3 regions of the Terrabacter sp. AAH1 genome follow, and region 3 is predicted to be linked to each of the others. Evidence: predicted binding sites of a transcription regulator. Region 3 holds the regulator's gene; each other region holds the start of a gene.
What was found. Region 3 encodes LexA, which represses DNA repair genes until DNA is damaged. Its sites were predicted from a motif close to TCGAACANNTGTTCGA; they were not measured.

Region 1 (2,256 bases), on a different contig from region 3:
GGTGACGAGCCGACAGAGGGCGCCCCAGCCCTCCCCGGGTGCGAGACCGGTGGCGCTCCCCCGGGCCAGCACCGTGACGCGAGGCAGTCGGGGGTCCACGAGCGCCCCACCTCGGACGGGGGTGCGCACGGGACGCTGCCGCTCGGGGCGCTCCGGCCCGAGGGCGAGGTCGACGCCGAGGATCGGGGCGATGTCGTGCTCCATGCAGGAGCGCACGAACTTCACCGCGCCGTAGAGCCCGTCGCGGTCGGTCAGCGCGAGGGCCGGCTGCCCGAAGGCCGCGGCTCGCTCGACGAGCTGGTGCGGCTTGGCCGTGCCGTAGCGCATGGAGTAGCCCGACGCGACGTGCAGGTGGACGAAGCCGTGAGTGGTGGTGGAAGAGGTGGTGGTCATGCTGCTCACGCGGTGTTCGCCCGGCTCCTCGGGACGGGGGCGGGCGAGACGGGGGTGATCGACTGCGGCAGCGGGATCGTCGCCGGGACCCCGAGGAGGTCCTGGACGATCTCGAGGAACATCTCGGCCTGGCGCAGCAGGTCGTCGGCCTCGCGGGCGCTGATGTGACCGCCACGGTCGATGACCGACCGGTGGGCCGAGCAGGCGGCGAAGAAGGCGGCCCACTCCCCCAGCTCGGGAGCCACCCCGGGCAGGACCTGCCAGACGCTGCGCGGCCGGGATCGGGGTGACGGGACGGTGCGGGCGGCGACGAGGGCAGCCGCAGCCCGCAGGGCACCGAGGTGGGAGTCGCGGTAGCGCTCGGACGCATCGCTCGTGCGGCACGCGGACTCGAGGGTCGCGCGGCCCCGCTCGAGCAGGTCGAGCACGGCGGCCGAGATGGGTGGACGTCGCAGGTCGTGGGTGGTGGTCATGGTGGTGGCTCTCCTCTCTCGTCTCATGTCGGCTCAGTCGGAGACCCGGACGAGCGACCACTGGTCGCCCCTCGGGGACTCGTCGTGGGCGAGGTCGTAGACCCCGGGGGCGAAGGACCACCCCGGGCTCGCCTCGACCCGCCAGACGTGCTGCTCGGACGCCGCAGCGACCAGCGTCTCGCCGGGCCGCACCTGCGCCTCGTCGGCCTCGAGCGCATCGCGCCACCAGGCGCGCCGCTCACGCCACTGGGCGAGGACGCTGCGCACGACGTAGAGGCGACCGCGCCAGATGAACGCCTCCGGCGCCGTCCCCGCCGGGGACCCGAGCGCCTTCGCGTCCTTCTCGCCACCCTTCTCCGGACCGACCTCGCGGGCGGTCTCCCACTCCTGCCCTCTTCTCCGGACCCTCACCTGGACGGAGTCACTGAACCTGCGCACCACGACACGTCTCCCTCGGACACGTCGGGCCGGACATCACGACCCGAGCCACCCGCGCCCCACACGAGCAGCCCGACAACCAACCGACGACTTGACTGACGAAACCAACAAAGTTCGAACACTTGTTCGATGGGAAGAGCGTAACCCCCGGCGCCGACAGCGTGTCAAGAACGACCGGAACCGCGTCACGACCACAACCGTCGCCTGCCGTTCACCCTCGCGTCGGCCGACGACCGGAACGGGCGAACAGGGTGGGTCCATGAGACTCGGACGTTTCCTCATCACCCTCACCCCGACCCTGCTCGTCACCGCCGTCCTCGCCACGACGAGCAGCCCCTCCACGGCGACCGCCCTCGAGGCCACCGGCAACCCGCACCGTGCCACCGCCCAACCCCTCGAGCGGGCCCACGCCCACAACGACTACGAGCACGCGCGCCCGCTCGCCGATGCGCTGGACCACGGCTTCACCTCGGTCGAGGCCGACGTCTGGCTCGTCGACGGTGAGCTCTACCTCGGCCACGACGGCCCGGACCTGACCCGCACCCTCCGCAGCCACTACCTCGACCCGCTCGCGAAGCGGTTCCGCGCCAACGGCGGGTCGATCTACCCCGGCTGGAACGGCAAGCTGCGCCTGCTCATCGACGTCAAGTCGGACGGCAGCGCCACCTGGCCGGTGATCGAGCGCCAGCTGTCGGCGTACCCCGAGCTGGTGACCGCCTTCCGCCAGGGCCGGGTGCAGCACCGGGCCGTCACCGCCGTCGTCTCCGGCAACCGCGACCTGCCCGCCATGCAGGCCGCGACGACGCGCCGGTCCTTCTACGACGGGCGTCTCAGCGACCTCGGCAAGGGCATCTCACCGACGCTCATGCCCCTCGTCAGCAACAACTGGTCGGCCGTCGGCTACACGGGCGGGCCGTTCACCGAGGCCCATCGCGCCCTCCTCCGCGCCTAC
Region 2 (2,256 bases), on a different contig from region 3:
CACCGTCAGCGGCGAGCCGGCAGTCGAGGGGTGTGCGGTCGCCGACGGTGAGCTCGGCGTCGAGGCGGTGGATCATCGCCTCGTGGGCCTGCCGGCGCCGGATGTAGCCCGCGGTCTTGTCGTCGGCCCACATCCACAGCGGGGTCTCGGGAGGCAGCTCGGACAGGAGGCGGTGGAGGCGTTCGCTCGACCGGTCGTAGAAGGCGAGCAGGCCGGCACGGTCGGCAGGGCGCTCCTCGCGGTCGGAGTCCATCGCGTCGAGCTCGGCCGGGTCGGTGAGACCCCGTTCGGCGATCTCGCCCCAGAACCACTGCACCTCGGCGAGGTGCCAGAGCAGGTCGTCGGCGTCCCAGTCGGGGCAGGTCGGCACACGCACGTCGGCGGGCGCCTCGGCGAGGGCGGCGCGGAACCGCGCCGAGTCGGCCGCGAGATGGTCGAGGAAGGGAAGGGGGCCACCTGAGCGGCTGGACGGCATACGGGAATCTCCTTGGTGTCAGCGGACGCCGGCTACACGGAACTGCACCGAGATGCGTGGTCCCATGGGGTCGGACGTCTTGGGCACCGAATGGTCCCACGTGCGCTGGCACGAGCCACCCATCACCACGAGGTCACCATGTCCGAGGGGGTAGCGCAAGCTCTTTGTCGTCGACCCGGGGATGGCTCCGCCGTCGCGCGGGCGCAGCGCCAAGGTGCGGGGCGACCCCAGTGACAGGATCGCGATCATCGTGTCGCTGTCGCGCGACCGGCCGATGCGGTCGCCGTGCCAGGCGACGCTGTCGCGGCCGTCGCGGTAGAGGCACAGCCCGGCGGTGACGAACGGCTCGCCGAGCTCGGCGGCGTAGTGCGCGCTGAGGGCGTCGCGCGCCTCGTCGAGCAGCGGGTGGGGGAGCTGCTCGCCGCCGGCGTAGAACTTGGTCAGTCTCGGCACGTCGACCACGGAGTCGTACATCTGTCGCCGCTCGGCGTGCCAGGGGACGTCGCGCAGCAGGGCGGTGAAGAGCTCGTCACCGGCGGCGAGCCAGCCCGGGCGCACGTCGACCCACGCGCCGCGCGCGAGGTGGTGGCGGGTGAGTCCGGTGCCGACGGCCCGCAGCGTCATCGCGTCGCTGAGGTCGAGCAGCGAACCCTGGAGAGCGAGGTCCATGCCCCCACGATAACCCGAAACCTCGAACGCGTGTTCGACTGACGCGGTCTGTCTCGAGCGCCTTCGCCGTGCTTTCCGGAGGCGACGGCGCGTGCGGTGCGGCGCACCACGGGCGGCGGGGGAGAATGGCCGCATGCCCCTCTACCGTGACGAGGCGATCGTCCTGCGCACCCACAAGCTGGGTGAGGCCGACCGCATCATCACGATGCTCACGCGCACGCGCGGGCGGGTGCGCGCGGTGGCCAAGGGCGTACGCCGCACGAAGTCGCGCTTCGGGTCGCGGCTCGAGCCCGGCATGGTCGTCGACGTCCAGTGCTACGAGGGTCGCAACCTCGACACCGTCACCCAGGTCGAGACTCTCGCCCCCTACGGCAACGCGATCGCCCGCGACTACACCGCCTACACGTGCGCGACCTCGATGCTCGAGACCGCGCTCCAGCTCACCGAGGAGCACGAGCCGCAGACCCAGCAGTACCTGCTCCTCGCCGGTGCGTTGCGGTCGCTCGCCGAGCGGGCGCACGACCCGGGGCTCGTCCTCGACGCCTACCTGCTGCGCTCGCTCGCCGTCGCCGGCTGGGCGCCGAGCTTCGTCGACTGCGCGCGCTGCGGCGCGAGCGGGCCGCACCGTGCCTTCAACGTGCAGTCGGGCGGGGCCGTCTGTTCCGTATGCCGTCCGCCCGGGTCGAGCGCACCCGCGCCCGAGACCTTCGAGCTGCTCGCCTCCCTGCTCGCCGGCGACTGGGAGGTTGCCGACGCGAGCGACGAACGGCATCGTCGTCAGGGCAACGGCATGGTCTCCGCCTTTCTGCAGTGGCACATCGAGCGTGGTCTGCGTTCGCTGCGCCTGGTCGAGCGTGCCTGAGCCGCAATCGAACCCGACTTCACCGATCCGGAGACCCATGTACGCCAAGCCGTTCCCGCACCCGTCCGGCGCCACGCCGCCCTCGATCCCCGCCGAGCTGCTCCCCAAGCACGTGGCGATCGTCATGGACGGCAACGGACGGTGGGCCAACCAGCGGGGGCTGCCGCGCACCAAGGGCCACGAGGCGGGGGAGGCGTCGCTGCTCGACGTCGTCGCTGGGGCCGTCGAGGTCGGCGTCACGCACCTGTCG
Region 3 (2,256 bases):
CGGCCGTGAGCGCGACGGCGATGGCGAGGTAGATGCGGCGGTAACCGCGACCGGAGTCGTCACCGACGGCCCGGTGCCGCTCCTCGGTGCGCAGCGCGCTCAGCACCATGACGGCGATGACGCCGGCCACCATCGTGGCCGCCGCGATGCCGTGGCTCAGCGCGATGAAGCGGTCGCGCAGGACGAGGAAGAGGGCCAGCTCGACGAGGAGGACACCGGCGCAGGCCAGGGTCACGACCACCGAGCGCGCAGTGGGGCGCGCGGCGGCGTCGCGCACCATGGCGCCCCGTTTCAGGGCCGCCACGATGACGGCACCGATGGCCGCGACGACGACGAGCGACCAGATGTTGTTGCGCACCGCCGCCGCGATCTCGGCGGGCGTCTGGGTGTAGGCGTTGGGTCCGCAGCCGAAGTCGGGCACCGTCGGGACCATGGCGACGACGAACGCCATGAAGCCCGAGAAGTTGAGCAATACGTCCTCCTCGGACGAGTGCCCCTTGTAGGCGATGAGGCTGGCCCCGAGCGCACAGAGGGAGCCGACGAAGACCGTGCGCGCGGGCGTGTAGTAGTACGCGCTGATCGACCCGAGCCAGCAGCTGTGGTCGGTCTCCCACCACCACTGGTAGCCGACCGAGAGCAGCAGCATGAGCAGGAGTGCGATCATCGCGCCACGCAGGTAGCGGTAGGTGTAGACGACATCGCGGGTGCGCCCGGCGGCCATGGTGGTCTCCTCTGCAGGACTCACGTCTCCAGAGTCTGGCGTGGGCCGGGGCGATGCGCCTGTCGGACGCAGCCCCGGCGGCCCGTCAGATGCGGCGCAGGACGGCGGTGACCTTGCCCAGGATCGTCGCGTGGTCACCGTCGATGGGGGAGAAGTCCTCGTTGTGCGGCATGAGCCAGACATGGCCGTCGACGCGCTTGAAGGTCTTCACCGTGGCCTCGTTGTCGAGCATCGCCGCGACGACGTCGCCGTTCTCGGCGTGCTGCTGCTGGCGCACGACGACCCAGTCGCCGTCGCAGATCGCCGCGTCGACCATGGAGTCGCCGTTGACCTTGAGCAGGAAGAGGTCGCCCTCGCCGACGAGCTGCTTGGGCAGCGGGAAGACGTCCTCGACGACCTCCTCGGCCGTGATCGGGACGCCGGCGGCGATCTGCCCGAGGACGGGGACGTAGGAGGCCTCGGGGCGGGCGTCGCCCGAGTCGGTCTCGGTGTCGTAATGGGTGCCGCTGCGGCTGCCGGCCTCCTCCGCCGTCGCGTCGGGCGAGACGATCTCGAGGGCGCGCGGCCGGTTGGGGTCACGTCGCAGGTAGCCCTTGGTCACGAGGGCGTTGAGCTGGTGGGAGACGCTCGAGGGGCTTGCGAGGCCGACGGCGTCGCCGATCTCGCGCATGCTCGGCGGGTAGCCCCGGCGGTCGACGGAGTTGCGGATCACCTCGAGCACTCGCCGCTGACGCACGGTCAGCCCGTCGCCGGTCTCGCGGTCGGGAAGCTCGGTCACGCCCATGGTGTCCCCTTCGTCGGCTCGTCAGACCGTCTGCTGAACGCGGGTCGCAAGCGGCTCGGGAAACCGCTCGGGACCCAGTGTCAGTGGTGGCTGGTGAGGTGTGTGGTGTGAGGAAAGAGTAACGAGGTTCGAACACAGTTGCCAAACACCTGTTCGATGCGTGTCTCGACTTCCTCGAACATACGTGCTACAAATCGTACAGACGTTCTATCGAACACGTGTTCGCCAGATCAGCAGCAAGGGGAGGTCACCATGAGCGCCATCGTCCTCGAGGCCGTTCGTCAGCAGCAGACCAGCGAGCCGCGGCCCGCCGCACGCCCGCAGCTCGTCCTCGTGCCGACCGGGCGCGACGCAGCCCGTGCAGCCCGTGCCGCCCGTGCAGCCCGTGCAGCCCAGCCGCCGCTGCGCCTGACCCGGTTCGGCCGCCTCGTGGTCGCCCTGCTCGTCGCCGCAGTCGTCTCCCTGCTCGCCGTCGGGCTCGCCGGCCAGCTCGCCTCGGCCTCGGGCGAGCCCCGTACCGTCACCGTCACCGCGGGCCAGACCTTGTCGGGCATCGCGGCCCGCGAGCTCCCGCAGCTGCCCGTCACCGACGGCGTCGTCGAGCTCCAGGTCGCCAACAGCCTCAGCACCACCGAGATCCACGTGGGGCAGCAGCTCGTCATCCCGGGTCACTGACGCCCGGAGTCTCCCGGGTCCGAGGCCCCTTGCGTATGCCGTCCGGCTGGCGGCCGCGTGCCTCGACCCTTCCGAT

Region 1: the regulator LexA is predicted to act here: its motif matches at 1,419-1,434, upstream of ACXR8F_RS11025 (DUF6504 family protein).
Region 2: the regulator LexA is predicted to act here: its motif matches at 1,167-1,182, upstream of ACXR8F_RS21165 (alpha-ketoglutarate-dependent dioxygenase AlkB).

Annotation. Positions count from the first base shown of each region.
Region 1 covers NZ_JBTJJV010000005.1:268,131-270,386, reverse strand. Annotated here, with positions in the region: gene ACXR8F_RS11035 (DNA polymerase III subunit alpha) at 1-393, opposite strand, end outside; gene ACXR8F_RS11030 (SAV_6107 family HEPN domain-containing protein) at 399-866, opposite strand; gene ACXR8F_RS11025 (DUF6504 family protein) at 900-1,304, opposite strand; gene ACXR8F_RS11020 (phosphatidylinositol-specific phospholipase C/glycerophosphodiester phosphodiesterase family protein) at 1,564-2,256, shown strand, end outside.
Region 2 covers NZ_JBTJJV010000024.1:4,610-6,865, forward strand. Annotated here, with positions in the region: gene ACXR8F_RS21160 (maleylpyruvate isomerase family mycothiol-dependent enzyme) at 1-475, opposite strand, end outside; gene ACXR8F_RS21165 (alpha-ketoglutarate-dependent dioxygenase AlkB) at 494-1,144, opposite strand; gene recO (DNA repair protein RecO) at 1,278-2,006, shown strand; gene ACXR8F_RS21175 (isoprenyl transferase) at 2,044-2,256, shown strand, end outside.
Region 3 covers NZ_JBTJJV010000007.1:45,542-47,797, forward strand. Annotated here, with positions in the region: gene ACXR8F_RS12560 (hypothetical protein) at 1-745, opposite strand, end outside; gene lexA (transcriptional repressor LexA) at 807-1,505, opposite strand; gene ACXR8F_RS12570 (LysM peptidoglycan-binding domain-containing protein) at 1,758-2,180, shown strand.